Regions from separate parts of the Bradyrhizobium sp. 62B genome, predicted to be linked through region 2. Evidence: predicted binding sites of a transcription regulator. Region 2 holds the regulator's gene; the other holds the start of a gene.
What was found. Region 2 encodes PhoB, which activates phosphate uptake and scavenging genes when phosphate is short. Its sites were predicted from a motif close to TGTCATNNANCTGTCAT; they were not measured.
Positions count from the first base shown of each region.

Region 1: a site for PhoB is predicted at 3,747-3,763, ahead of ML401_RS23605 (YbhN family protein). Genes of this name have one in related genera too.

Region 1 is NZ_CP092841.2:4,930,538-4,945,300, reverse strand. Features, by position in the region: gene ML401_RS23615 (MFS transporter) at 1-159, opposite strand, end outside; gene ML401_RS23610 (hypothetical protein) at 455-2,407, opposite strand; gene ML401_RS23605 (YbhN family protein) at 2,494-3,576, opposite strand; gene ML401_RS23600 (ferritin-like domain-containing protein) at 4,004-4,510, shown strand; gene ML401_RS23595 (MFS transporter) at 4,649-6,058, shown strand; gene ML401_RS23590 (EAL domain-containing protein) at 6,175-8,574, shown strand; gene ML401_RS23585 (hypothetical protein) at 8,578-9,012, opposite strand; gene ML401_RS23580 (hypothetical protein) at 9,106-9,693, shown strand; gene ML401_RS23575 (PLP-dependent aminotransferase family protein) at 9,847-11,190, opposite strand; gene ML401_RS23570 (DUF1127 domain-containing protein) at 11,378-11,614, shown strand; gene ML401_RS23565 (hypothetical protein) at 12,555-12,761, opposite strand; gene ML401_RS23560 (hypothetical protein) at 13,627-13,755, opposite strand; gene ML401_RS23555 (transglutaminase family protein) at 13,742-14,548, opposite strand.
Region 2 is NZ_CP092841.2:6,996,672-7,011,434, forward strand. Features, by position in the region: gene argF (ornithine carbamoyltransferase) at 1-600, opposite strand, end outside; gene ML401_RS33645 (aspartate aminotransferase family protein) at 600-1,805, opposite strand; gene ML401_RS33650 (GcrA family cell cycle regulator) at 2,263-2,775, shown strand; gene phoB (phosphate regulon transcriptional regulator PhoB) at 2,848-3,555, opposite strand; gene phoU (phosphate signaling complex protein PhoU) at 3,593-4,309, opposite strand; gene pstB (phosphate ABC transporter ATP-binding protein PstB) at 4,321-5,142, opposite strand; gene pstA (phosphate ABC transporter permease PstA) at 5,139-5,984, opposite strand; gene pstC (phosphate ABC transporter permease subunit PstC) at 5,989-6,978, opposite strand; gene pstS (phosphate ABC transporter substrate-binding protein PstS) at 7,154-8,167, opposite strand; gene ML401_RS33685 (ATP-binding protein) at 8,313-9,611, opposite strand; gene ML401_RS33690 (lysylphosphatidylglycerol synthase domain-containing protein) at 9,654-10,712, opposite strand; gene ML401_RS33695 (GNAT family N-acetyltransferase) at 11,138-11,569, opposite strand; gene ML401_RS33700 (haloalkane dehalogenase) at 11,581-12,486, opposite strand; gene ML401_RS33705 (TetR/AcrR family transcriptional regulator) at 12,483-13,073, opposite strand; gene ML401_RS33710 (hypothetical protein) at 13,165-13,461, opposite strand; gene ML401_RS33715 (OmpA family protein) at 13,464-14,763, opposite strand, start outside.

The DNA.
Region 1 (14,763 bases), 2.1 Mb from region 2:
GACGGGATCGAGATGCAGCTCCTTGGAGAGCGCGGGACCCGCGATCGACAGCGTGGCGCGGTCGGCATAATTGACTGTCGTGACCAGGAACAACATGGTCACGATGAACAGCCTGACGCGAGATCGCCTCACGTCCGCTGCGGACACCACTGCGCTCATCAGGCGCCTCCTTGAAACTCGAACATTTCCTCCAGGCGACTCCTAGAGGCGCGTGCGGCGGAGTGTCCAAGTTCAAGGCAGTATCGATCGATGCCGTTTTTGGATTGATGGAACGGCAGGTGAGGGGAACGATTGCATGGAGATGGCGAATGCGCTCACAGCGCACTCCATGGTCATTCCCCGCGCAGGCGGGGAATAGCATGCCGCAGCGTCTCGATTCAATTGCAGCTGTCACGGATTACTGGATCGTCCGGCTGCGCGGACGATGACATTGAGTTTGCGAAGGCAGCGTTGCTTACTGCTGCGCGCTCGGCAACAGCTGCGGCAGCACCCCGCGCGTCACGCCCGGCGGCACGGCATCCAGTCCGAGCACGGCACTCGCGGCCGGCAATGCCGCATCCGCCATCGCCGCATGCCCCTCGGCGCTCGGGTGCACCGCGCCGCCATAGACGGCGGAGAGCACGCCCCATGTGGCGTCGTGGATGTCGGTCGGCTGGCTCGCCGCCGGCAGGCCTTGCGGATAGGTCATCGCGGCGAAGTAGCTGTCGTTGGCGTCGCGGATCCAGCGCCCGCGGGGCAGGTAGGCGCGGTATTCCGATGCGCCGCGGCCGCACAGCATCGGCTGGCTCGCTGCGCTCACGATATCAGGATTGAAGCTCTGGCCGTTCTCGGCAAAGCAGGCGCGGTCGAATTCGGGATCGTTGCCCGAATGCGCGCAAAAGCCGTGATCGGCGAAGGCGGCCTGATGCGCATCAACGAAGGTCATGCGGTCGGCCTCGGGATCGCGGCACAGCGCGCCGCGGGTGCAGGTGGCGAGCGCCTTCAATTGCGGCAAGAACTCGGTGTCGACGAAGGTCGAGACGCGGGCGAGGCGCTGCGGGTCGGCGTTGAAGGACGGATGGATGTCGAACCCGGCGCGGCCGCCACGGCAGGGCACGCCGCCATCGGCAAGCGCGGGATTGGCGTAGGAGACATAGACGACGTGGGAGAGATCGCCGCCGACCAGCGGCTTCAAGGCCTCGCGCAGCTTGACGAAGTTCTGCGGCAGCTCGCGGGCCAGCGCATCGCGGGAATCGTCGACGCTCGCCATCACGCCGGAGCGGCGAAACAGCGCCCGCTCGGTCGCGGTGTCGACGATGACGTCGGCGACCAGGCCGGAGAAATAGACATCGTTGGCGCCGGCCGAGATCAACACGAGGTCGAGCGTGCGATCGGGCTGGCGCTTCTTCGCCGCGGTCAGCGCCTCGCGCAGCTCGGCGACCTGGGCGTTCACGCTGGTGTTGCAGACCCCGGTCTTGCCGGGGGGGCATTCGCGGGCGCGCTGCGAGCCGAGCAGCCCGTCGCTGATGCTGGCACCGGTGCAGGCGAGCGGCAGATAGGTCACGGCAATGTGGGTGTAGCGCACCGCGAGGGCCAGCGCGGTGCGCGTCTGGTAGCTGTACAGCGAGCGGTGGCAGGGCGCGTTGAACCAGAGCGCACTGTAGCGTTGCCAGTTGGCGAGCGTATCCGGCGCCTCGCAGGCGCGGCCGCCCTTGTAGCCGTGGCGGCTCGGCCGATAGTACTGTCCGCCGGCGGTGCCGAGATAAGAGCGGAAGCAGAAACCTTCGTCGGACAGCGCCAGCGGCCGGTCCGGATTGCCCTCGCCCGAGGCGATGCTGTCGCCGAGGCCGGCGACGAAGATGTCGCGGACCTGAATCTCGGTCTGGATCTTCTGGGTTGGATCGGAGCCGGAGGAGACATCGACGGTCGCGACCGTCGGCTTGCCGTAGCGGACACGCAAATTGATCGGCTCGGCGCAATCGAAGGTCGATTGTTGCGGGCCGTCGCCGTCGTCGAACGACCAGGCGCAGATGGCGCCGACCGGCACCGCGCCGACGAGGCGTACGGTGACGGGATGGTCGATCGGGGTGAGGTAGTTTTCCTTGGTGTTGTCGCGGGTGCAGGGCTGGTTGACGCGGCCCTGGAGGTCGATGCAGAGGCGGTTGACCATGTTGCGGGCCCAGCCGCGGCCTTCGCTCTGCTGCTCCAGCGATTGTTCTGCGGCGAGGATGTTGCGGTTACGCGCATTCTCGACATGGAACAGGAAGTCGCGCTCCTCGCGGAACAGCCGGAAGCGATTACGTACCTCCCAACTGATCTGCAGCGTGCCGGCATCCTGGGCGGCGGCGCGTTCTGCCGGCAAAACGGTCAAAAGCCCGGCCAGCAGCAGGGCGCAGGCGGAGAGGGTACGAAGGAATACAGGGATCATGGCCCGCGTCTTCAACGGCAAAGTTGAGGCGGAAATAAGAGAGCATTGCGCCGCCGCCCGCAACCCTTTGGTCTGGGCCGACCATTTCAGCGCTTGTTGGCCTGCCGCAGCAACCGCTCGCGCTCCATGGGCGTCACCTCCTTGGGCAGATTGGCCTGGGCACAGGCCTCCGCCAGCCGCCGCCGCTCCTGCCAGGGCTCCACCACGTTCATCCAGAGCTCGCGGGTGCCCATGATGGAGATGGCAAGGCCGAACGGGATCACGAAATAGAGAATGCGAAACACCAGGAGCGTCGCCAGGAGCTGCTCACGGCCGAATTCGGGCAGCGCCAGCAGCATGGCAGCGTCGAACACGCCGATCGAGCCGGGCGCATGGCTGGCGAATCCGAGCAGCGTCGCCAGGATGAACACCACGGCGAGCGACATGAAGTCGATCGGCGGGTTGGCCGGCATCAGGAGGTACATCGCCGTGGCACAGAAGCCGAGATCGACCACCCCGATCAGAATCTGGACCAGGGTCAGCGGCGCGGAAGGCAGCACCACCTTCCAGCCCTTCTGGCCGAGCTCGCGTCGCTTTTCGCCCATGCAGAGCCAGACCAGATAGGCGCCGATCGAGGCGAGGCCGCCAAGCGCGATCAGCCGGTTGATCGACGACGGCAGCTGATCCATCGAAGACGCCGCATCCGGATGGATCGCCATGCCGATCGAGAGCACGAAGATGTTACCGAGCCAGAAGGTCAGGCCGGACAAGAAGCAGATCTTGGCGACGTCGATCGCGTTCAAGCCATAGTCCGAATAGATCCGGAAGCGGATCGCGCCGCCGGTGAACACGGTGGCGCCGATGTTGTGGCCGATCGAATAGGACGTGAAGCTGGAGAGCGCCGCGATGCGATAGGGCACGTGCTTCTTGCCGATCGTTCGCAGTGCAAAAAAATCGTAGAAGGTCAGCGTACAGAACGCGAAAAACACGCAGATCGCCGCCAGCCCGATGCTCCCGCGGGGGATCTCGGTTAACGCAGTCAGGATGACCCCGGTATCGATGCCCTTGAGGGTCCGCACCAGCGTGGTGATCGCGAAAGCGATGATGAAGATGCTCGCGGCAACGCCAAGGCGTCGCCAGCCGATCCATCTCTTGAAGCCGCGTTTCAGCGCGGGCAGCAGTCCGTGCATTCATCCTCCCGGCGGGGGGCAAGACCGACCAGGCCAGGCATTGGCCAGTCGGGTGTGATCATGTCCAAAGGCAGGCATCGATCGCTCGGCATGATCCAGCTCATTTAAGGCAAAAACAGCGGCTTGTGCAGCCCTTGACAACAAGAGGTTCTGCGCTGGACCGGCCACTTTGTCATACGTGGTTCACATCGAAGGCGCGTTAAGCATATGAGTCGTGAAACCGGTCCGGCTCGTGCGTTCGTATGGGCCCTATGATTTCAGGTCCCGGCGCCGGCCGCATTGTTCCAGCGCAAGCCTTACGGGTCTTTTTTGGAACGTCGATGCCGGGCGCTCGTTGGGCCCCATCAGCAACCGAGCATGGCGGAATAAGCGGCTTTTCGTGCAGGCCGCGGCCTTCGTGTTCCAAGAACCGGAAGAGGACGGAACGATGGGACTGTTCACAAAAGACATCAAGACCATGAATGACCTATTCGTGCACCAGCTCCAGGACATCTATTACGCCGAGCAGCAATTGACTAAGGCGCTGCCGAAGATGGCGAGCAAGGCCACGGATCCACAGCTGAAACAGGGCTTTTTGACGCACCTCGAGGAGACCAAGGAGCACGTCAAGCGGCTCGAGGAAGTGTTCAAGATGCATGGCGTCCCCGTGAAGGCGGTCGACTGTCCGGCGATCGACGGCATCATCGAGGAAGCCGACGAGACCGCCGGCGAAGTCGCCGACAAGGCGGTGCTCGATGCCGCGCTGATCAACGCGGCGCAGGCCGCCGAACATTATGAGATCGTGCGCTATGGCAGCCTGATCGCCTGGGCCAAGCAGCTCGGCCGCAACGATTGCGCCAGCGTGCTCGCCAAGACGCTCGAGGAGGAAAAGGCGACCGACAAGAAGCTGACGACGCTCGCCGAGAGCAAGGTGAATTTGCGCGCGGCGAGCTGATGCAAGGCCAACCATGATTGGCGCCGCGCGGTAGTCCGCGCGGCGCTTTCACGCTCAACATCATTATTCGGTCGTTCTCGAAGCATGACGGAGGGTTAAAGGCGTACATGTCGCATGGGGCTGCAATCGAGGTGCAGCATGCGAGCCAACACCATCAAATATGAAACCTTCGACGGCAGGGCCGACACGCCACGCGCGGGCTCGGCTCTTGCGACTTCTCTCACGCTGGCCGCAATGAGTCTCGGCTATGGCGTGGTGCAGCTCGACGTCACCATCGTCAACACGGCACTCGATGCGATGGGCCGGGCGCTCGGCGGCGGCGTCGCCGAGCTGCAATGGGTGGTCAGCGCCTACACTATCGCGTTTGCCGCCTTCATCCTGACGGCTGGCGCTCTCGGCGACCGGATCGGCGCCAAGCGCGTCTTCATGGCGGGGTTCGCCATCTTCACCGCGGCCTCGCTCGCCTGCGCGCTGTCACCCAATGCGACCGTGCTGATCGGCGCCCGGCTGGTCCAGGGGCTGGCGGCGGCGATCCTGGTGCCGAACTCGCTTGCGCTGCTCAATCATGCCTATGCGGACGACCGCGCACGCGGCCGCGCCGTTGCGGTCTGGGCAGCCGGAGCCAGCCTTGCTCTCACCGCCGGCCCCTTCGTCGGCGGCGCGCTGATCACGCTGGTCGGATGGCGCGCCATCTTCCTGGTCAATCTGCCGATCGGGCTCGCCGGCCTGTGGCTGAGCTGGCGCTATGCCAGCGAGACCACACGGGCGCGCTCGCGCGAGATCGATCTGCCCGGCCAGCTTGCCGCGATCGGAGCGCTGGGGGCGCTGGCCGGCGCCATTATCGAAGGCGGTGCGCTGGGTTGGGGACATCCGGCGGTGATCGCAGGCTTTGCCGGCTCTGCCATTCTCGCTGCGCTCTTCATCTGGCGCGAGAGGTGCGCGGCGCAGCCGATGCTGCCGTTGTCGCTGTTCGGCCACAGGCTGTTCGCGCTCACCTCGCTCGTCGGCCTGCTCGTCAACATCGCCATCTACGGCCTGATCTTCGTGCTCAGCCTGTACTTCCAGCGGATCAACGGGCTGTCGGCGTGGTGGACCGGGCTTGCTTTCGTGCCGATGATGGCGGCGGTGCTGCCGATCAATCTGCTGGCGCCGCGCCTCGCCGAGCGCATCGGCGCGTGCCCGACCATCGTCGTCGGTGCCTGCGTGTCGGCGCTCGGCTGTCTCGGTCTGCTGTGGATCGCGGCCGACACGAGCTATTGGATGATCTGCGGGCAGATGATCGCGATCAGCGGCGGCCTAGGGCTATTGGTACCGCCGCTGACCTCGACGTTGCTGGGCAGCGTCGACAAAGCGCGCTCCGGCATCGCGGCGGGCGTCCTCAACGCGACGCGGCAGACCGGCAGCGTCCTCGGCGTTGCCTTGTTTGGATCGCTGATCGCGGGAACAGGCGCCTTCATGGAAGGCCTGCATGTGTCGTTGATTATTTCAGCGGCGGTCTTGTTGCTGGCGGCGGCGGTGATCGGCTTCGGTGCACCGGCGCGAGAATGACAATGTGAACGAATCCGGACATCCGCCATTTACCATTCGCGGACCGGTCATGTAGCCGGTTACCGATCGTCCACCTCTGTCGGTTCAAGTGCGAGTCCATAGGGACGGGGCCCGCAATGTATCAAGTTCTTTACTGTCTTACCGAGGAGCACGATCTGCGCCTCGTCGCGCTCGGCGGTGCGGTGTGCCTGCTCGCCAGCGCAGCGGCGATCAGCCTGTTCCATCGCGCGCGTGCGACGCACGGGCTCGAACGTCTTGCCTGGATCGGCCTCGATGCTGCCGTCAGCGGCTGCGGCATCTGGGCGACGCATTTCATCGCGATGCTCGCCTATGGGCCGGGAGGCGCGGGCGCCTACAACATCCCGGTGACGATCATGTCGCTGATCTTTGCGATCGCGGTGACCTTCGTGGGGCTGAGCATCGCCGTATCGTCCTCGCGCGCGGCGTGGGTCGCCCTTGGCGGCGCCATCGTCGGCACCGGTGTCGCGGCGATGCATTACACCGGCATGGCGGCGCTGGAGATACCCGCGCGGGTGGGCTGGATCGGAAGCACGGTTGCTATCTCGATCCTGTCCGGAATTCTCTTTGCGGCGCTTGCCCTGTTTGTGGCGGCGCGACGCGATGACCTCTTCCATGCGCTGACGGCGACTGCGCTGCTGACGATCGCCATCGTGGCACATCATTTCACGGCCATGGGCGCGGTGCTGCTGACGCCGGATCCGACGCTCGCGATCAGCGGCCTGTCGATCCCGCCGGCCTCGCTGTCCTTCCTCACCGCCAGCGCCGCGGTCGCGATCATCGCGATCGCCCTCGTGGCCGCGCTGCTCGACCGCCGCGCCAAGGGCGAACTGGGGGCCCAGCAAATGGTGTTGGACACGGCGCTCGAGAACATGTCGCAGGGGCTGTGCATGTTCGACGCCGACGGCAAGATCATCCTGTTCAACGAGCGCTATGCGGCGATGCTTCGCCGCACCGACATCGCGCTGACCGGCCGCCGGCTGGTCGACATCTTGCGGGACGAGCAGGCCAAGGGCCAATGGCAGGGCGATGCCGATGAATTCTTCGCCCGCCTCGTCGCCGACGCGCGCGAGGGCCGCACCACGACCGACGTGGTCAACCGGTTCGGCCGCTCCATCCGGGTGGTCAACCAGCCGATGCACGGCGGCGGCTGGGTCGCGACCTTCGAGGACATCACCGAATGGCTGGAGGCGCAGGCCAAGATCTCGCACATGGCGCGCCATGACGCGCTGACCAGCCTGCCGAACCGCGTGCTGTTCCACGAGCAGCTCGAGCAGGGGCTGCGCCGGACAAGGTCGGGCGAGCAGCTCGCGGTGCTCTGTCTCGATCTCGATCACTTCAAGGACATCAACGACTCGCTCGGCCATCCCATCGGCGATGCGCTGCTGAAGGAGGTCGGCCGCAGGCTGACGGCCGTCGTCGACGAAAGCGACACCGTGGCGCGGCTGGGCGGCGACGAGTTCGCCGTGGTCCAGATCGGACGCTCCGAGGAAACCGCCGCGAGGTCGCTCGCCCGCCGTCTCGTCGAGGTCATCTCGGCACCGTACGAGATCGACGACCATCAGATCGTGATCGGCGTCTCGATCGGCATCTCGCTGTCGCCGCAGGACGGCAGCGACCCGGACGAATTGCTGAAGAATGCCGACCTCGCGCTCTACCGCGCCAAGGCGGACGGCCGCGGTACCTATCGCTTCTTCGAGACCGGCATGGATGCCCGCGCGCAGGCGCGGCGGCTCCTGGAAATGGATCTGCGCGCGGCGCTGCAACGTGGCGAGTTCGAGCCGTACTACCAGCCGATCCGCGACGTCATCAGCGGTCGCGTCGTCGCTTTCGAGGCGCTGCTGCGCTGGAACCATCCGCACCGCGGCCTGATCGCACCCATCGACTTCATCCCGCTGGCCGAGGAGACCGGACTGATCGTCCAGCTCGGCGAATTCGTGCTGCGCTCCGCCTGCATCGACGCGGCGAGCTGGCCTGACGACGTCGACCTCGCCGTCAATCTGTCGCCGGTGCAGTTCAAGAATCCGAACCTGATCGCGTCCGTGACCGAGGCGCTGGCCGCTTCGGGGCTCGATGCGCGACGCCTCGAGCTCGAGATCACCGAATCGGTGCTGCTGCAGAACAGCGAGGCGACGCTGACCACCCTGCACGAGCTGCGCGGCATGGGGGTGCGGATCTCGCTCGACGATTTCGGCACCGGCTATTCGTCGCTCAGCTACCTGCGCAGCTTCCCGTTCGACAAGATCAAGATCGACCGCTCGTTCGTGTCGGAGCTGGCGACGCGCGAGGATTCCATGGCGATCATCCGCGCCGTGACCGGCCTCGGCCGCAGCCTCGGCATCGTCACCACCGCGGAAGGCGTCGAGAATGATGCGCAGCTCGAGCTGCTCAGGCGCGAGGGCTGCAATCAGGCGCAGGGCTATCTGTTCAGCAAGCCGCGGCCGGCCTCCGACGTGACGATCATGCTGGACCGCCCGCGGCTGCTGGCGTCGGCGTGAGGTTCAGCCGCGGCGCAGCGCGAAATGGGCGCCGCAGAACGCCATGACGGCGCCAAGGCATAGCGCGGCGAGCCCGGCGAGCACGCCCGAGACGGTCGGGATCGGGCTCGGCGCCGAGGCCACCTGACCCGCACCTGCGAGCAGGAGCACGCCGACTGCGATCAGGAACTGCCGCATCCGCTGCGGGATCTGGCCAGACACGGCGCTCTGCATCAAGCTCGCGGTGAAATAGCCGCCGGAGAATCCGACCGTGGCGATCAGCCACCAGGCAATCGCCGCGCCCGCGGGGATGAACTCGGCCGTGTCGGAACGCCAGAGCCCGCCGAGGTCGAGGCCGTAGCGCGCGCCCAGCATGTGCACCGCGAGCGCCAGCAGCACGCCGGAGATCATTGCGGCGCCGAGAATCAGACGGCGCGGAAAAAAGGTCGTCTCAGCCATGCCTCGCTTGTAGGATGGGCAAGGGCGATCGCGCAAGCGGATCGCCGGCGGGATGGCGCGGACGGGATCGCGCGGACGGGATCGGTTGTCGGGATGCAGGGTTCGGAGGCCGAGGCCGCGCCAGTTGTGAGCTATGCCTACAAGGCGTCGCTGATCGGCTCGGCGCATCGCTTCGAGCTGACGGAGCAGGGGCTGTCCTGGCACATCTCCGGCCGCTCGGGCCTGTGGCCTTATGACGAGATCAGTGCAATCCGGCTGTCGTTCCGCCCGGTGTCGATGCAGCAGCACCGCTTTCGCGCCGATGTCACGCACAATAGCGGCCGCCGCATCGCGATCCTGTCGACGAGCTGGCAGACCGCGGCGCTGATGGCGCCGCAGGACAACGGCTTTCGCGCGTTCATCGTCGAATTGCATGCGCGGATGGCCAAGGCCGGCAGCCGCGCGGCGCTGACCGCCGGGCTCGGCCGCACAGCGTATGCGACGGTGCTAGTATTTCTGGCGATGCTGACGGTCGCGATGGCGGGCCTGTTGATCCGTGCGCTGATGATCGACGAGTTCGCCGGCGCGCTGTTCATCCTCGGCTTTGCCGCGCTGTTCGCCTGGCAGGTCGGCGGCTTCGTGCGGCGGAACCAGCCACGCGCCTATACCCTGGCGCGCCTGCCGCAATCGCTGCTGCCGTAGCCCTGCAACCGGCCGCTGATCGATTGTCAGCGGGGCCGGCCGCCGGACTCGGAGCAATCCAAATAGACGCCGATGAGCGGCCATGGTCCGAACGGACATCCCTGCGGAACTTGTCCTCGGCTGGAGGCGCGTCGGCGCAAAGGCCCCCGCGATCTACTCCGTGGAGTCGAAATCCTCTTCCTTGGTGCCGAGCAGCGACACGATGGTGCGCAGGCCGGAATCGAGCTGCTCGAAGGTGGGCGGGGCGAGTGCGAGGCGCACCGCGTTCGGGGCATGACCGTGGGCGATGGCGAAGGTGGAGGACGGCGTCAGTGCAATGCCGCGCCGGGCCGCAGCGGCAACGAAGGTCTGCGAGCGCCAGTGCGGCGGCAGCGTCAGCCACAGATGATAGGAGCGCGGGTCGGCGGCGAGCTGGTAGCCGGCGAGCAGCCGTGCCGCGGTCTGCTGACGCCGCGAGGCGTCGATGCGTTTCAGGCGCGTGAGCTCGGCGACGGTGCCGTCGGCCATCAGCCGCTGCCCAGACGCCAGCGCATGGCCGGAGGCGATCCAGCCGCCGGTGCGGACCGCGCTCATCACGCTCTCGCGCAGTTGCGGCGGTGCCACGAGGATGCCGAGCGCAAGGCCCGGCGCGACCTTCTTCGACAGGCTGTCGATCACGATACAGCGATCCGGCCCGAGAGCTGCCAGCGGCGTGTCGTCGGCGAGGAAGCCGTACACGGCGTCCTCGATGATGGTGAGGTCGAGCTTTTCGGCGACGCGCATGATGTCGGCGCGCCGCGTCGCGTTCATGGTGACGCCGAGCGGGTTCTGGATGATGGGCTGCAGATACAGCGCCGACAGATGCGCCTCGCGATGCGCCTTCTGAATGGCATCGGGCCGCGCGCCGTACTCGTCCATCGGTATCGGGACCAGCGTGATGCCGAGCCGCGCCGCGATGCTCTTGACGTAGGGATAGGTGAGCGCCTCGACGCCGCAGCGGCCGCCGGTGGGCACGAGCGCCGCGAGCGCGGCCGCGAGCGATTGCTTGCCATTGGCCGTGAAGACGATCTGCTCGGCCTGCGGCGCGAAATCCTTGCGCGCGAGATAGGCGGCGGCCGCATTGCGCGCGCTCTTGGTGCCGGTGCTGGTGGAGACGCGCAGCGCCGATTCGAGCGCATCGACGCGCTCCAGTCCCGCAAGGCTCTTGGCGATCATCGCCCATTGCTGCGGCAATAGCGGGTAATTGACCTCGAAATCGATCCGCGCCTCGCGCGGCTCGCTCAGCGCCTCGACCTCGCGCCTGATGTCGCCGGAGATGAAAGTACCGCGGCCGACCTCGCCGACCACGAGCCCACGGCGGAGCAACTCCGTATAAACCCGGCTCGCGGTCGAGACCGCGATGCCACGGTCATAGGCAAAATTGCGCTGCGGCGGCAGCCGATCGCCGGGCCTTAACGTGCCGTTAGAGATATCCGAGGCAATGGCATCGGCAAGCTTCACGTACTCGAACTTGGACATTATTGCACCGAGAGCAATGTTTTACTTGCTCCGAGTAGTGTACTGAAGCATTTAAGTTCCATCAAGGTCCGCGATTGAGCCGAGGAGAGCGAGAGCAATCCGACGGCAAATGAGGTGCAGACGCCCAGTGCGTCCGCGCCAACGGCATTTGCTTTCGCCGCGCGGAACGACAGGCCGGAGAAGAAAAATGACCATTATCTCGCAAACTGCCGGGCGGAGTTTACGCCCATCCTCGACGGGCGGATTTTTCACCACGCTCGCCCACGCCGCTTATGCGCTGTTCGATCGCCTCGAGCGCCGTACCGCCGTCAAGACGCTGAACGAGCTCGACGACCGCGCCCTGCGCGACATCGGGATCACGCGCAGCCAGATCGAGGACGCCGTCTACGGGCAGTTCAAGTCCGAGCTGACGCGGTATCTGTAAGCCACCCCACTATCGCGTCCCGGACGCGCAGCAACGCGTTGCTGCGCAGAGCCGGGACTCGGGGGCCGCGCACACGCTGCAACAGGGGCCCCGGCTCTGCATCACACCGCTTGGCGCTGCGCTATGGGTTTCGCTTCGCTCTACCCATCCTGCAATTCTGCAGACGCGGCTTCGCATTCTCGCGGCGCATTTCGCCCGAGCTTTGCTTCGTTGCCTTGCCCTCGATCGAACAAGGGCGCAGGGAAGGCCAGGAGCCGGTTGGCTCCCGTGGACCGCCACGCCAAAAGCAGACTGCGTGTGCTGCGCATAGCGGAGAACAGGGCAACCGGGGACATCCCGGCCTTCCCTGCGCAGTGGTTTGAACGGCTTATGTCGCGCTCTCCTCGGGAGCGTTGCACTATTGCCCCGTCGCCTTGCGGATGGCTGATGTGTGGCCCGGTCGAGCCGCACGTCACCACAAGACTTGACGCCAGACTGCGGGCGTCAGGACCACACGATTTTGCCGTACGCTGATCACACCGGTCGTGTGCGCGACGGCTCTGCTCACGGTTGCCCGCCCTGCAAAAGCACTTCGCGCCGGTATCATCGGCGTCCACCGCCGCCCGGCCCGCGTTCGTGACGATCGCGATACGCCCCTTGTCCTTGGGCTGGGTTGCCGCGACACATACGCGGTTTCCGAATTTCGGTAAAGCGGAATATTTTCCGCGGCGCGCGTTGACCCATAGCTCGGGCCCGGCGGCAGCGCAAGGGATTGTGGCTGCGCAGCCCTCTTGCTGGGGAACAGTCCCGGAGAAGGGCTCGCCATCGCAAGCAAAAACGCCGCCCGCTTGAAATGAAGCGCAGGCGGCGGCTGATCAGCCCCGGGAGGGTGAGAGTAAAATCCCGATACCAATAGGTCTTTACGCAGAGGGCGTAGGTTCAGCCCATTAGAGATTGAGACCTAAAGCGGGGCCAACAGGCCCGGCGAGGTCAACCACTTGTTGACCTCTCCGGCAACATCGATCTGCCGGGCTTTTCGCAAAAGCTCCGAGCGGCGGATACCAGCGGGCATCCCTTTGGCCTGCTGGCGAAGGTTGAGTGCCTCTTGCGCCAGGCGATATTCGAATGTCGATGATGGTTCTGGGAATCGTCGAGCCAAGATTTTCATGCTCCGCTGCGGGGGAAAGCGGGAGCGCAACTCGCGTTCACACCACCGATAGATGCTACGGGCCGCTCGGCGGTGGCGAGACAATGCGACTTTATCTGCTGGATTGCGAGTGCTTTATTTCGCTTCCGCGCGGGAACTGTCTGTGAAACTCAGCAGCCGCGGCAAATATTCTTCAGCTTCGCGGCGGTTCGTGCGTCTTCCGCAAGAAACGGATCCTTGTCACCTGACGATGAGCTGATGCTCGCTTGGGCGGGCCTCGCTGTTCTTGGAGGAAATGCCGCATCGTAACACGACAGGCGCGCGTTGGTGCTTTCGATCGCACGGCAGTTTGGCTCCGCCGCCACAGCTGCGGTCGTGGATGTGCCCACCACCGCCGCCAGCAAGAGCGCTCTGGTCCATGTGCTCGTTCGGGCCGGCGTCATGCTGAAGACTCCATATTACTTGGTTGTACCCGCCCAAATGGGCCGCTCGCCGGTCCAGGCCGGCAGAGCATCCCATTCGGACCAGCGCATCCTGCGCTCCTCGTTTCCGACCCTCACGAACACGAAGGGAGCATCGTCCCGACCTGTCTTCGAACCCGTGAAAACCGCCGGAACGCCGTAGGCATCTCTGATGATTGCTGTGTTTGCCATTGCCGCCTCCTGTCTCGGCTCGCGTGCTCGCGAGTTGGCCGAAGCGCCGCGCTTGCATTTTGGCGCGGGTCATTGACGGACCGCCCGCCGCTAGAGAACGGCCACGATCGCGATCAGCAGAATGAGGAAAATAGGTACCAGTAAAGGTGGCACGAGCCACTCACGAATGTCGAATTTGACCGACTCGGACATCTGACCGCCTTCTGTTGGGTGGAGGCGGGAGCGCGATGCTCTCAGTCACCGATAACAGCCAAGAAGCGCGCGGTGATGCCAGCCTTGTAGCACTCACCTTGCCAATTAGCGAGATCAATCTCGTCGATCTTGCGTGCAATGACCCGGACGAGCGGCTCATACCAGTTCATCAGTCCACACCTTGAAGCTGATGAGCTCGCCTGGTCCGAAAATATGAACAATCGGAACATCCGCCGCATCGCGGCCTTGGGCGATCAGCACACGGCCGATGCGCGGGGTGTTGTTGCGTGCATCGAAGGTGTACCACCGGCCGCCAAGGTAGGCATCGAACCACCCAGCAAAGTCGCCGGGGGCATGCGGCGGCGGAATGCCGATGTCGCCGAGATAGCCGGTGCAGTAGCGCGCTGGAATGTTCATGCAGCGGCAGAACGCAATGGCGAGATGCGCATAGTCGCGGCAGACGCCCTTCTGCTCGTTGAAGACCTCCCACGCCGTCATGGTCGCCCGCGCGTGCTCGTATCCGAACGCGATGTGATCGTGGACGAAATCGCAGATCGCCTGGACGCGCAGCCAGCCAGGCGCCGTTTTCTCGAACAGCTTCCACGCGATGTCGGAAAGCCGATCTGTTTCGCAATACCTGCTGCCGAGCAGATAGAGCAGGGTGTCCGATGGAAGATCCTCGACCGCGTGCTGCGCGGCTGAAGGCACGATCACATCGGGCAAGCCGCTGTCGCGCACCGTTCCGTCGGCAGTAAGGCGCATGCGGCCGCGGGGCGCAACGATCCGGCTGCACCAGTTCCCGAAGCTGTCGCGGTAAGGCGTGATCGGAACAGAAGGCGAGGTGATGAGGTGATCTGGCACAATAACATCGGATGCCCGCGTGAAATGCGTTCCGACCATCGCGATCAATGGCGTGACTTGCGGGAAATCGTAGACCATTTCGAAGCCGACCCGGATCTGCATGCTTAGGCCTCGGCTCCAACTGCGCTGACTGGAATTGGCCGCCGGATGAGTCGGGTTGGCTCGAACTCAGGTCGGCATCGCTGCGACAGTCCGGTCTGCGGCGTCGCTGAGGAGGAGATGGCTATGCAGCTGACCGAGCGCAATACCAAGTGCGGCAAGGCCAAGGCACGTCCCATCACCATGCCGTGTCCGACCATCCCGAGCGGAGGGCGCGG
Region 2 (14,763 bases):
CGACTTGATGAAGTCGCGCATCGCCTTTTTCGGCGCGAGCTCCGGGGGCGTCGCGACATTGAGCTGGAACTTGAAGCGCTCGGCGGCATGCGCCCAGGACGCCAGCACGTTGTTGTCGTCGCCGGTCCAGGCCACCGTCTTGCCCTCGATCGGGCCGCGATGCTCCTCATAGGTCATGAGGTCGGCCATCACCTGGCAGGGATGCGAGCGCCGCGTCAGGCCGTTGATGACGGGCACGGTGGCGTTGGCCGCGAGCTCCAGCAGCGCATCGTGGTTGAGGATGCGGATCATGATGGCGTCGACATAGCGCGACAGCACGCGCGCGGTGTCGGCGATGGTCTCGCCGCGGCCGAGCTGCATCTCGGCGCCGGTGAGCATGATGGGCTCGCCGCCGAGCTGGCGCATGGCGACGTCGAACGACACCCGCGTCCGCGTCGAGGGGCGCTCGAAGATCATCGCCAGCGTCTTGCCTTCGAGCGGCCGCACCGGCTGCTGCGCCTTCTGCTTGGCCTTCATGGCGCTTGACGCCGCGAGCATGCGCTTGAGCTCCGACAGCGGGAGCTCGTTGATGTCGAGGAAATGCTTCGGGGACTTGCTCATCAGCTTGCCCGCTTGGTCTGGCCGGCCGCCAATGCGGAGCAGGCACGCTCGAGCCTGATGACGCTGTCCTCGATCTCGGCTTCGGTGACGATCAGGGGCGGCAGGAAGCGCACGACATTGTCGCCGGCGCCGACGGTCAGCAGCTTCTCGTCGCGCAAGGCGGCCACGAGATCGCCCGAGGGCACGACGGCCTTGATGCCGATCAGGAGGCCCTCGCCGCGCACTTCGCTGACGATGTCGGGGTGACGGTCGATCACGGAGGCGAGCTTCTGCTTGAGCAGCAGCGACATCTTCTGCACGTGGTCGAAGAAGCCTGGCTTGAGCATGACGTCGAGCACGGCGTTGGCCGCGGAGATCGCCAGCGGATTGCCGCCGAAGGTCGAGCCGTGCGAGCCCGGCCCCATACCGGCCGCCGCATCCGCGGTCGCCAGCACCGCGCCGATCGGGAAGCCGCCGCCGAGCGCCTTGGCCAGCGACATCACGTCAGGCGTCACGCCGGTACGCCTGTAGGCAAACAGATCGCCGCTGCGGCCCATGCCGGTCTGCACCTCGTCGAAGGCGAGCAGCAGCCCCTTCTCGTCGCAAAGCTGGCGCAGCGCCTTGAGGAAATTGGGAGGTGCCGACCGCACGCCGCCCTCGCCCTGGATCGGCTCGATCAGGATGCCGGCGGTGTTGGGGCCGATCGCCTTCTTGACGGCTTCGAGGTCGCCATGCGGCACCTGGTCGAAGCCGTCCATCGGCGGTCCAAAACCTTCGAGATATTTTGCAGAGCCGGTCGCAGCCAAGGTCGCCAGCGTGCGGCCGTGGAACGCGCCTTCGAAGGTGATGATGCGGTAACGTTCCGGATGGCCCTTGGAGAAGTGATGATGGCGGACCAGCTTGATCACGCCCTCCAGCGCCTCGGCGCCGGAATTGCAGAAGAACACGAAGTCCGCAAAGCTCTCGTTGCACAGGCGCGCGGCGAGCTTCTCGCCGTCCGGGCTCTGGAACAGGTTCGACATGTGCCACAGCTTCGTCGCCTGCTCCTGCAACGCCTTGACCAGCGCGGGATGGGCGTGGCCGAGCGCGTTCACAGCAACGCCCGAGGTGAAATCGAGATAGCGATCGCCATTGGTCGCAATCAGCCAGCAGCCTTCGCCGCGCTCAAAACCGAGGTTGGCCCTGGCGAAAACGGGGAGCAAATGCGGGGCTACGCTGTTAGTCATGACGGTCACTTGATGTTGCGGACGGTGTGGGGCGTGCATTGCGCAACGCACCATTGACCGGCCCGGAAAACGAAACGTGCCGCCTTTTAAGGGCGGCACGCGGGACTATCTTAGGCCTGGTGAAACGGGTGTCAATGCCGCCCGAAAGCCTCGGGAAACGCAGATTCCGTAGTCTTGCGGTGGCGATTTTGCGGGTTTTACACCACGGAACATGTGGAAGCGAGTCGGCGGACTCTTGCGCGTGAGTCACGCCATATTGTAGCGTTTGGGCTGTCAGATACGACATCTCGTGCAGCAGTTCTGATCCCAAGAGTCCTCATGTACCGGCGTAAACGTTCGGGCGCGAGTAGCGCGCCCGGCGAGCCTTAAGGGATTCTGACGGCACGGGTTTTTGAGGCTTAGGCATTCGCCGCACGGACCGCCAGGATGGCAGAAGCGCAGCGAGGGAAAGGGTGCAATGACGGTTTTGACCTGGTCCGACGATCGCGTCGAGCAGCTGAAAAAGCTCTGGGAGGCCGGATTGTCGGCCAGCCAGATCGCAGCAGAGCTCGGCAATGTGACCCGCAATGCCGTGATCGGCAAAGTGCACAGGCTCGGCCTGTCCGGCCGCGCCAAGAGCCCTTCGTCGGCCGCGCCGCGGCCGCGCAAGGCACGCCCGGCGCAGCACATGATGCGGGTGACCCGCCCCATTGCGCGCGGCAACACCGCACTGGCGCAGGCCTTCGAGGTCGAAGTCGAGGCCGAACCGGTCACCTACGACAACGTGGTGCCGATGAGCCAGCGGCTGTCGCTGCTCGAGCTCAACGAGGCGACCTGCCACTGGCCGGTCGGCGATCCCTCGAGCCCGGATTTCTTCTTCTGCGGCGGCAAGGCGCTGTCCGGCCTGCCCTACTGCGCCCAGCATTCGCGCGTGGCGTATCAGCCGGCAGCGGATCGCCGGCGCGCACCGGCGAAGCCGGGCCCGCGGTAAACACGGTCTTAGGCATCGAGACGAAAAAGCGCGTCAGCTGGCGCGCTTTTTGTTGGATTACGGAAGCAGGTCCTACGTCTGCTCAGCCTTCGCAAAGCGATCATCCAGCGCGTAGCCGGCGCCGCGGACGGTGCGGATCGGGTCCTGCTCGCGGCCGAGATTGAGCAGCTTGCGCAGGCGGCCGATATGGACGTCGACGGTACGCTCGTCGATATAGATGTCGCGGCCCCAGACGCTGTCGAGCAGCTGCTCGCGCGAGAACACGCGGCCGGGATGCTCCAGGAAGAACTCCAGAAGCCGATATTCGGTCGGGCCGAGATCGATCGGGCGGCCCGAGCGCGCCACGCGGCGCTTGTCGCGATCGAGCTCGATGTCGCCATAGGCCAGCACGGTCGCGAGCCGCTCGGGGTTGGCGCGCCTGAGCAGGCCCTTCACGCGCGCCAAGAGCTCCGGCACCGAGAACGGCTTGACGATGTAGTCGTCGGCGCCGGTCGCAAGGCCGCGCACCCGCTCGCTCTCCTCGCCGCGCGCGGTGAGCATGATGATCGGCAGCTGCTTGGTCTCGGGCCGGGTGCGCAGGCGCCGGCACAGCTCGATGCCGGAGAGGCCCGGCAGCATCCAGTCGAGCACGATCAGATCGGGAATGTGCTCCTTGAGGCGGGTGTCGGCGTCGTCGCCGCGCATCACCGTCTCGACGTCATAGCCGTCGCCTTCGAGGTTGTAACGCAGAAGCTCGGTGAGAGCTTCCTCGTCCTCAACCACCATAATGCGTGCGCCCATGGTGTCGTCGCTCCTTAGGTCTTCGGATATCAAGTCTTCAGGTATTCGGGACCGTCGTGGCGAAGGTCGTCATGTCGCCCTTCGGCCGCTTGTCGGTGATCGCCTGGCCCTCGATCATGTAGAACACGGTCTCGGCGATGTTGGTGGCGTGGTCGCCGATCCGCTCGATGTTCTTGGCGCAGAACATCAGATGGATGCAGAACGAGATGTTGCGCGGATCCTCCATCATGTAGGTGAGGAGCTCGCGGAACAGCGAGGTGCAGATCGCGTCGACTTCCTCGTCGCCCTTCCACACCGCCATCGCCGCCGGCAGATCGTGCGCGGCATAGGCATCCAGCACCGACTTGACCTGCTGCTGCACGAGGTCGGTCATGTGCTCGAGGCCGCGGAACAGCTTGAGCGGATGGAAGTCGGTCTCCAGCGCGGCGACGCGCTTGCCCATGTTCTTGGCGAGGTCGCCGATGCGCTCGAGGTCGGTCGCGACGCGCATGGCGCCGACGATCTCGCGCAGATCCACCGCCATCGGCTGGCGGCGGGCGATAGTGAGCACGGCGCGTTCTTCGATGCGCTTCTGCAGCGCGTCGAGATCGGCGTCGATGGTGACGACGCGCTGGCCGAGCGCGACGTCGCGGCGGATCAGCGCGCCGACGGAATCGACGATCATGCGCTCGGCGATTCCGCCCATCTCGGCGACCAGGCGGGTGAGCTCCTGGAGGTCAGTGTCGAAAGCCTTTGCGGTATGTTCAGAACCCATGTTGCGTCTCCTCAGCCGAACCGGCCGGTGATGTAATCCTGCGTACGCCGATCGCTCGGCGACGTGAAGATCTTGCTGGTGTCGTCGAACTCGATCAGCTCGCCGAGATACATGAAGGCGGTCTTGTCGGAGACGCGCGCCGCCTGCTGCATGTTGTGGGTGACGATCGCGATCGTGTAGTTCTCGGACAATTCCTGGATCAGCTCCTCGACCTTGGCGGTCGAGATCGGGTCGAGCGCCGAGCAGGGCTCGTCGAACAGGATCACTTCAGGCCGCACCGCGACGGTGCGGGCGATGCACAGGCGCTGCTGCTGGCCGCCGGACAGCGACAGGCCGGAGGCGTTGAGCTTGTCCTTGACCTCGTTCCACAGCGCGCCGCCGCGCAGCGCCTTCTCGACCCGGTCGTCCATCTCGGACTTCGAGATCTTCTCGTAGAGGCGGATGCCGAAGGCGATGTTCTCGTAGATCGTCATCGGGAACGGCGTCGGCTTCTGGAATACCATCCCGACCCGGGCGCGCAGCAGGTTGAGGTCGAGCTTGGGATCGAGGATGTTGGTGTGGTCGAGCAACAGCTGGCCGGTGGCGCGCTGTCCCGGATAGAGGTCGTACATCCGGTTGAAGATGCGCAGCAGCGTGGACTTGCCGCAGCCCGACGGGCCGATGAAGGCCGTGACGCGATTGGCGCCGAGCGTCAGATTGATGTTCTTCAGCGCGTGGTGCTCACCGTAGTAGAAATTCAGGTTGCGCGCGGTGACCTTGGCTGGCGCCTCGGGCAGCGGCTGCGAGCCGGGGTGAACGCTCGGCGCGCTGACGGAAACAGAGATTTCACTCATTTTGCAGTCCTCTCGGCGCCGATGATGCGGGCGCCAATGTTCAGGGCAAGCACGGTCAGGGTGATCAGCAGGGCGCCGCTCCAGGCGAGCTGCTTCCAATAGGCGTAGGGGCTCTGCACGAAGTTGTTGATGGTGACTGGAAGGTTCGCCATCGTCTTGTCCAGGCCGAGACTGAAGAACTGGTTCGACAGCGCGGTGAACAGCAGCGGCGCCGTCTCGCCGGCGACGCGCGCGGTGGCCAGCAGCACGCCGGTGATGAGGCCGGAGCGCGCCGCGCGATAGGCGATCCGCTTGATCACCAGCGAGCGCGGCAGGCCGAGCGCGCTGGCGGCTTCACGCAGCGGGTTCGGCACCAGCAGCAGCATGTCCTCGGTGGTGCGCACCACGACCGGGATCACGATCACGGCAAGCGCCAGCGCGCCCGCGATCGCCGAGAAGCCGCGCATCGGCACCACCACCGCGCCGTAGATGAACAGGCCGATGATGATCGAGGGCGCCGAGAGCAGGATGTCGTTGATGAAGCGGATCACCGAGGTCAGCTTGTCGTTGCGGCCGTACTCGGCGAGATAGGTGCCGGCGAACAGGCCGAGCGGCGCGCCGATGCCGACGCCGAGCACGGTCATGATGATCGAGCCGACGATGGCGTTGCGCAGGCCGCCCTCGGTCGAGCCGGGCGGAGGCGTGTCTGCGGTGAAGAGCTGAACGTTCAGGCCCGCCACGCCGTTGTAGAGCAGCGTGATCAGGATCAGCGCGAGCCAGGTGACACCGAAGGCGGCGGCCGCGAAGCAAAGACCGCGGATGATGAAATCCTTGCGGCGGCGGCGTGAATAGATCGGATTCATGGCGCTAGTTCCCCGCCTTCTTTTCCAGCCGCATCAGCATCAGCCGCGCCGCCGCGAGCACGAAGAACGTCAGCACGAACAGCAGCAAGCCGAGCAGGATCAGGCCGGACTGATGCAGGCCGTCGCTCTCGGCGAATTCGGAGGCGATCGCCGCCGAGATCGTGGTGCCCGGGGCGAAGATCGACGACGAGATGCGAAACGAGTTGCCGATAATGAAGGTCACCGCCATGGTCTCGCCGAGCGCGCGGCCCAGCGCCAGCATGACGCCGCCGATGACGCCGACGCGGGTGTAGGGGATCACCACGCTGCGGACGACTTCCCAGGTGGTGCAGCCGACGCCGTAGGCGGCTTCCTTGAGGACCGGCGGCACCGTCTTGAACACGTCGACCGAAATCGAGGTGATGAAGGGCAGCACCATGATGGCGAGGATCAGCGCGGCGTTGAACAGGCTGAGATAGGACGGGGGACCTGCGAAGATCGCGCCCAGCACGGGGACGCCGTCGAAGATCCTGATCATGAAGGGCTGGAAGGTGTTGGCCAGGAACGGCCCCAGCACGAAGAAGCCCCACATGCCGTAGATGATCGACGGGATTCCGGCGAGCAGCTCGATCGCCATGCCGATCGGGCGGCGCAGCCATTGCGGGCAGAGCTCGGTGAGGAAGATGGCGATGCCGAGGCCGACGGGAATGGCGATCAGCATCGCGATGAAGGAGGTGACCAGCGTGCCGTACATCGGCCCGAGCGCACCGAGCACCGGCGGATCGGCGGACGGCGCCCAGCGCTGCGTCCACAGGAAGGAGAGGCCGTATTCCTTGATCGCCGGGAACGCGCCGACGATCAGCGAGATGATGATGCCGCCGAGAATGAGCAGCACAGAGATCGCGGACAGCCGCGTGATCCAGTAGAAGGTGACGTCGCCGAGCTTGAACGCGCTCAAGGCCTTGGCGCGGTCATACGGTCCGGCGTCGTCGATTACATCGCTCTGAACGGCCATTTCTGCCACGCCGATCCCCTGTACCAAAGACTACACTTTTTTGTTGGTCTTGTGCCCCGGATGCGGTGCAGCGCGTAGCGGTGCGCCGCCGATCCGGGGCCTAGCGTTTGTGGGTCCCGGCTCTGCGCCGCAACGTTTCACGTTGCAGCGCGTGCGGGACACGAGAGGAGAGCGCTTAGCTCTTGATCTCGGCAGCCCAGGTCTTCTCGATCAGCTGGACGACGCTGTCCGGCATCGGGATGTAGTCGAGCTCTTCAGCCGCCTTGCCGCCGTTCTTGAAGGCCCAGCGGAAGAACTTGATGGCTTCCTGCGAGGCCGCCTTGTCGGTCGCGGACTTGTGCATGAGGATGAAGGTCGCCGCGGTGATCGGCCACGACTTCTCGCCGGGCTGGTCGGTCAGGATGACGTAATAGCCGGGCGCCTTGGCCCAGTCGGCGTTGGAGGCGGCCGCCTGGAAGGCTTCGACGGTGGGCTGCACCAGCTTGCCGGCCTTGTTGACGAGACCGGTGTAGGTCAGCTTGTTCTGCTTGGCATAGGCGTACTCGACATAGCCGATCGAGTTCTTGGTCTGGCTGATGTTGCCCGACACGCCTTCATTGCCCTTGGCGCCGACGCCGACCGGCCACTCGACCGCGGTGCCCTCACCGACCTTGCTCTTCCAGTCCGCGCTAGCCTTGGAGAGATAGTTGGTGAAGTTGAAGGTGGTGCCCGAACCGTCCGAGCGGCGGACGACGGTGATGGCTTCCGAGGGCAGCTTCGCGCTCGGATTGAGCTTCTTGATCGCGGCGTCGTCCCATTTGGTGATCTTGCCGAGATAGATGTTGGCCAGCGTCTCGCCGTCGAACACCAGCTCGCCCGGCTTCACGCCCTCGAGGTTGACCACGGGAACGATGGCGCCCATCACCGTCGGCCATTGCACGAGGCCGTCCTTCTCGAGCTGCTCGGCCTTGAGCGGCGCATCGCTGGCGCCGAAGGTCACGGTCTTGGCCTGGATCTGCTTGATGCCGCCGCCGGAACCGATCGACTGGTAGTTCAAGCCATTGCCGGTCTCTTTCTTGTAGGCGTCAGCCCACTTCGAATAGATCGGGAACGGGAACGTCGCACCGGCGCCGGTGATGTCGGCGGCAAGCGCCACCGTCGTCGATGCGGCGACCAAGCCGGCAGCGACGATCGTTCTGAGGAAATTCATGCTGGTCTCCATTGGGGGGAGCGAAGCGCCATCCGCGCCCGATCGCGCTCCCCGCGCCGCCCCCTTTAGGAGCGGTCGGCTGTGCTTTTACGAAGGTTTCGTGACAGTCGGATGACACCAGCAAGCAACTGAAATCGCTCGCGTTTCAGGTCGATGCGGGAGTCTTGATCTGGGGAAAACAGGCGGTGAAAGTAGCGCCCTGCTTGGGCACGCTTTCGATCAAAAGCCGGCCGCGATGGCGGTTAAGGATATGTTTCACCAGCGATAATCCGAGCCCGGTTCCACCCTGCAAGCGGCTGTCGCCGACGTCCACGCGGTAGAACCGCTCGGTCAGCCGCGGCAGGTGCTCGGGCGCGATGCCGGGGCCGAAATCGCGCACCGTGATCCGGATTTCCTGAGTTCCGTCAGTGGCCGCGGCGGAGGTCAGCGACACGATGACGCGTCCGCCAGAGGCGCCGTATTTGAGCGCGTTCTCGATCAAATTCTCGAACAGGCGGAGCAGCTCCTCGCGGTCGCCCGCGATCATCACCGGCCCATCCGGCAGATGAATCTCGACCTCGACCTGGCGCTCGCGCGCCAGCGGCTCGAGCCCGTCGGCGACCTGGCGGATGATCGGCAAGAGATCGACCAGGGTGTCGGGGCGGACATGGGCCGACAGCTCGACCCGCGACAGCGACAACAGATCGTCGATCAGGCGCGCCATGCGGGTGGCCTGGTTGTGCATGATGCCGAGGAAGCGCTCGCGCGCCTTTGGATCGTCCTTGGCCTGGCCCTGCAGCGTGTCGATGAAGCCCGACAGCGCGGCCAGCGGCGTGCGCAGCTCGTGGCTGGCATTGGCGACGAAGTCGGCGCGCATCTCCTCGACCCGGCGCAGCGGCGTCTGGTCGTGGAAGGTCATCAGCATGCATTTGTCGGTGCCGCCGAAGCTGGTCGGCACCGGCACCGGCGTGATCGTGAGCTCCAACCAGCGATCGACCGGGACATGGTCGAGATAGGTCGCGCGCCGCGGCTCGGAGGTCGCGATCGCCTCGCGCAGCGCCGTGATGATCTCCGGCGAGCGCAGCGCGAACTGGGCGAGCTCGTTCCGGCGCAGCGCCGGCGCGAGCTGGGCGGCGGCGGCATTGAGGTGGATGACGCGGCCGGCACGGTCGAGCAGTACCGCCGGATCCGGCATGCCGGCGACGACCGCGGCCACCGCCGCGCTCTCGACCGGATTGATGCGCCTGACGTCGTCGCGGGACGCGGCGGGATCATGCAGGCGCCACGGGATCAGCGCAGCGGCGGCGATGCACAGGAACACGATCGCGGCGTGCAGCACCGACAATTCGCCGAGCGAGACGATGACGGACAGCGCCAGCGCCGCGGCGATCAGGATGATCGTCGAGTGCCGCAGCCGGTCGGACCAGGGCTGGGTGGAGGGAGAAGATGGGGCGTCGATCGCCATCGGGGCGGACTTCTCCTAAAGGGCCTGTCCTGGACTCTGGTCCTAAGATTTGGCGCCGTCGCTACGCTCTCTCACGTAGGCGGCTTCACGCGCCGGACCGGGGTCGAGCTTGAGCGCCGCCTGCTGCAGGCGCTTCGATCGTGCGCCGATGATAACTTCGCGAAACGTCAGCAAGATTACAGAGATGACGAAGGGCGAGAGATAATAGAGGACGCGGAACAGCAGCATGCCGCCAAGCAGCTCCTCGCGGTCCATCTGCCAGAGGCCGACCAGCATGGCGGCGTCGAACACGCCGAGCCCGCCGGGCGAATGGCTGGCGAAGCCGAGCAGGGTGGCCGAGACGAAGATCACCGCGACGACCACGAAGCCGAGATTGGGCTCGTCCGGGACCAGCACGTACATTGCGAGCGCGCAGAAGCCGAGATCGATGATGCCGATCGCGATCTGCAGCAGCGTCAGTGGGCCGCCCGGCAGCACCACGGTCCAGGGCCCGCGGCCGACCACGCGCGGCTGGGTCCAGACCCAGACCACGTAGCCGACCAGCCCCGCGATGATCGCCAGCGCCAGCGTCCGGTTCAGCCATGGCGGCAGCTGATCGATCGAGGCGGCGGCCTCGGGATGATAGGAGATGCCGAGGCCGAGCACGGCGGCATTGCCGAGCCAGAAGGTCAGGCCGGCGAGGAAGCAGATCTTGGCGACGTCGATCGCGTTCAGCCCATAGGCCGAATAGATGCGATAGCGCACCGCGCCGCCGGTGAAGACGGACGCGCCGACATTGTGGCCGATGGAATAGCTGGTGAAGGCCGCAAGCGCGTTGATGCGATAGGGCACATGGGCGTGGCCGATCGCGCGCACGGCGAACAGATCGTAGAAGGTCAGCGTGAAATAGCCCGCGGCGACGAACAGCGCCGCCATCGCAATCTGGCTCGGCTCGGTGCTCTTGATCGCTTCGAGGACCTCGTTGAAATCGATGCCGCGCAGCATGTGGTAGAGCACATAGCAAGCGATGCCGATGACCGCGACGCTGATCACAACGCCAAGCTTATGCAGGATTTGCTTCTCGCGCAGAAACGATGTCGCCCTGCGTATGGCTTCCAGCATCTAGACCTCGAACAACGCTTCAGCGGCCAGAACGGCCGGCGGACAGGACGGCGCACAGGCACACGACGACCCCTCGCCGCCGGCTCCGGCATCGCGCATGCCCCCCGCCCCTCCACTAGCGCGTTTTCGGGCGGAGTGGAATTCGCCAATTCGAACAAAAACACGTGCCTTCAATATTTTAGGCAGGGTTATGGGCTCCTGATGCACGGTTTGACGCCTTCGGCGGCAAGGCTTGACGCGAATCTCCCTGGCAATCCTGCGCAGACGCCGTGAAGTTTTGATGATTTCGGCCGCACATTGTTCCGTCACGCCTTAAGCCGAAATCAATCTATGGACGGCGCCCCCCTGTTGAAAGAGGGGGCAATCCCGGCCTCGTTCACGGGTTGTCCGATGCGCCGGAAGGTCGCGGCCTCCCGTGCCCAGCCTCAAGGCGCGGTCAAATAGCCGCGGCCATGGGCTGCGGCCTGATCCTCGAAGATCGCCATGGCCGTGGTCATCCGCCAGAAGCCCAGGCGTTCGTAAAACCCCTCCTTGCCCGGCACGGCATAGAGGATGATCTTGCGATGGCCGCGGCAATGCGCAAGCAGACGCTCGATGATGTCGCGGCCGAGACCCCGCCCCTGACAGTCCGGGTGCACGGCGATATCACAGAGATAGGCGCAGTCGCGGCCGTCGGCCAGCACGCGCCCTGCGGCCACGAGGCGGCCACCCTCCCTGGCGAAGGCGCGAAACATGCTGTTGCCGAACACCAGCGCAAGATCGCCCGGCTTCTTGTTGCCGAGCGGGGCAATGCGATAGAGCTCGGAGAGCTCGTCCCAGTCGATCCCGGCGAGGTCGTCAGCCCAGACAATCGACATCGCGTCCTCCGTCAGGCCGCAAGCTGGGGACGTACTGCTTCGATGCCGGCGATCCAGCCGGCAATTGAGCGGCCGATCGCGTCGGGGTGATCCTCCTGAAGGTAATGCCGGCCGGGCCCGAGGCGGACGAGCGCGCAGTGCTGCAGCGAGGCTGCGAACGTCTCGGCAAATCTTGGAGCGACGACGGCCCCCGGCTCGCCTGCGAACAGCAGCTTCGGATATGTGGACGCTTTCAGCGACGCATGCGCCGATTGCAGCGCCTGAGCAACATCGGCGGGCTCGCCGGCGATCGGCAATTCCCGAGGGAACACAAGAACGGGACGGCGGCTCTCCGGCGTCGGAAACGGCGTGCGGTACGGCGCCATCTCCTCTTCGCTCAATGTGCGCATGATGCCGCCGGGCAGCACGCGTTCGACGAAGGCGTTGGCCTCCAGGATCATGGCCTCGCCCTCGCCCGGCGTCCTGAATTTGCGGAACGTCTCGCGCGCGGCATCGACCTGGTGGAAATCCTGCCAGGTCGGCATCGGCCGGATGAACTCCATGAAGGCGAGGCCGCGCACGAAGGCCGGCCGGCGCGCGGCGAGATGAAATGCCAGCGCCGTGCCCCAATCCTGCGCAACGAGATAGGCCGAGGCGATGCCGAGCTGCTCGATCAGCGCGTCGAGATAACGAACGTGGTCGAAGAAGCGGTAGGCGATATCGGGCTTGCCGGACTGGCCGAAGCCGATCAGGTCGGGCGCGATGCAACGCGCCACGGGGGACACCAACGGCAGGATGTTTCGCCAGATATGCGACGATGTCGGATTGCCGTGAAGGAAGAGCGCGACCGGCGCGTCCTTCGGGCCTGCCTCACGATATGCCATCGTGCTCCCCAGCACGGCGACGGTGCGGATCTGGATCTCGGCTTGCTGGCTCATGTCGACTCCTTGAAGACGGTTTTGAAGGCGATGGTCTTGAAACGCTCGAGCGCCTGGGGCGTGCGGTCGACCTTCATGCGCAGGATCGCGCCCTGCCAGGAGGCGAGCAGGAAGTCGGCAAGCTCCTCAGGCTCGAATTCGGAAGCGATCTCGCCGCTGCGCTGCGCCTCGCTGATGCAGGCCGCGAAGGGCAGGCGCCACTCGGCAAATATCTCGGAAAGACGGGTGCGCAGTATCTCGCTGCTGCCGGCCGCCTCGAGGCTGAGATCGCCGATCAGGCAGCCGCGGCCAAAACCGTCGGCCTCGAGCCGTCCGGTGATGATGTCGAGATAGCGCTTGAGCCGCGCCCGCGGCGTCAGCGAGGCGTCATCCAGAGCCTCCGCCACCAATCCCTTCGTGATCTCGAAATAGCGATCCAGCACCTCCGAGGCGAACGCCTCCTTGGAGCGAAAATGATTGGTGAAGGAGCCCTGCGGGGCACCCGCCGCTGCGGTGACATCACGCACGCTGGTGCCGTGATAGCCGGTCCGGAACATGACCTTAAGGCCGGCGTCGAGGATGGCGTCTTTAAGCGAAGGCTTGGGCATAACGAAATAATACGTACGTACGTATTATTGTCAAGCGGGTCTTTCGCGTGCTTCGTGGCGTGCCGATCGGAGGGCGAACCTGGGGCGGCGGTTAGCCGGCCCGCATGCTGCGCGCCACCACGCGGTCGCGCAGCCAGGCGCCGATGGTGCAGCCGACGAGGTAGCAGGCGAACATGATCAGGCCGAGGTCGAGCCAATAGCCGAAGCGGCCGGGGACGACATGGGCGAGCGAAGCCGCGACCAGGGCCGCGGCGAGCGCGGCGAGCCAGCGCGCGGTCACCTTCGATGTGCCGTTGCCGCGCTGGACCACCGAGATCCAGCCCATGCAGAAGCCGAGCAGCACCGAGCCGATCAGCCAACCCAGATGGAACGAGACGAGATAGGGCATCGTCACCTCACCAGAAATTCGATGCGGCGGTTCTGCGCCTTGCCGTCGTCGGTGTCGTTGCCGGCAACGGGCTGCGTGCTGCCATGGCCGACCGCGGTGAAGCGGCTGGCGGGCAGGCCGGCCTTGACCAGATAGTCGATCACCGCCTGCGCGCGCTTCTCCGAGAGAGCCCGGTTGAAGCCGTCCTCGCCATCCGCATCGGTGTGTCCGGCGACCTCGACATTCGTTGTGGGGCAGCGCAGCGCCGTCTCGATCAGATGATCGAGGATGGCGGCGGAATCCGGATCGATGTCGGCACGCTTGGGCGCGAAGCGGATCTTGCCCTTGGCCAGCAGGTCCGTGAACAATTGCTGGCACACGGTGCCGTCGACCGGCCCTGCCGCGGGCTTCACGGTGATCTCCGGCTTGTATTGCCAGTTCTTCGGGAAGTCCTTGCCGAGGCCTGCACGAATGTCGTTGGCGGCCCCCTCGTAGAGGGCATCGCCCGACAGCTTCACCTCGCGATCGGACACAACGAGCGTGCCGGTCGACAGTCGTGACAGCGCGCCGAGCGCTGCGACCACGGCGGTGTTGAACGAGCCGGGCGCGCCGAGGCTGGCCTTGAGATTGTCGACGACCTTTTCGGTGAAGAATTTTCGCGCGGCGCTGGTCGCGATCGCCGCGTGGATGGTGTTGTCGGGGACGTAGCCGGTCAACGTCACGGTTGCGGCGACCGGGTCCTTGTAGGCCTGGAAGATGTAGGGCGGCGCCTTGACGTCGTTGGCGGCGACAGAGAAGCCCTCGGGCAGGTTCTTCAGCGCGGCTGCGATCGCTTCACGGCCGCCGAGCTCGCGCGCCATGCCCGACAGATTGACCTTGGTGTCGGTGATCGTGATCTTGCCGTCCTTGAGCTTGCCGATCTGGTCCAGTAGCAGCATCGCGGCCGCTTCGAAGCGCGGCGGCGCGCCGCGCGCCAGGCCCATCTGGTCGGCCACCTCGGCGCCGCCGACCTCCTTGCGGGCTGCCTCGGTCAGTCGGCCCTTGATCGCCGGCAGGGGCGCGGAGCCCGACAGCGTCACCCGCACCACGTCGCGCTCGGCGTTCCAGACGAACGGCTGGGCTTCGGGAACAAGGCGAGTCCGGTCGTCGACCAGGCGCACGCCGGGGACGGTTTCGACCGCCGTCACGGCATCGCGGCGCCCCTCCTCGGAGAAGGCGTCGGCGACCAGGCTGACGTCGCGACCGTCGACCGCGATCCGGGTCTTGTCCAGAACGGTCCCTTTCAGCGCGGCCGAGCTGCGGGCCGAGAGGTCGGCTTCGACC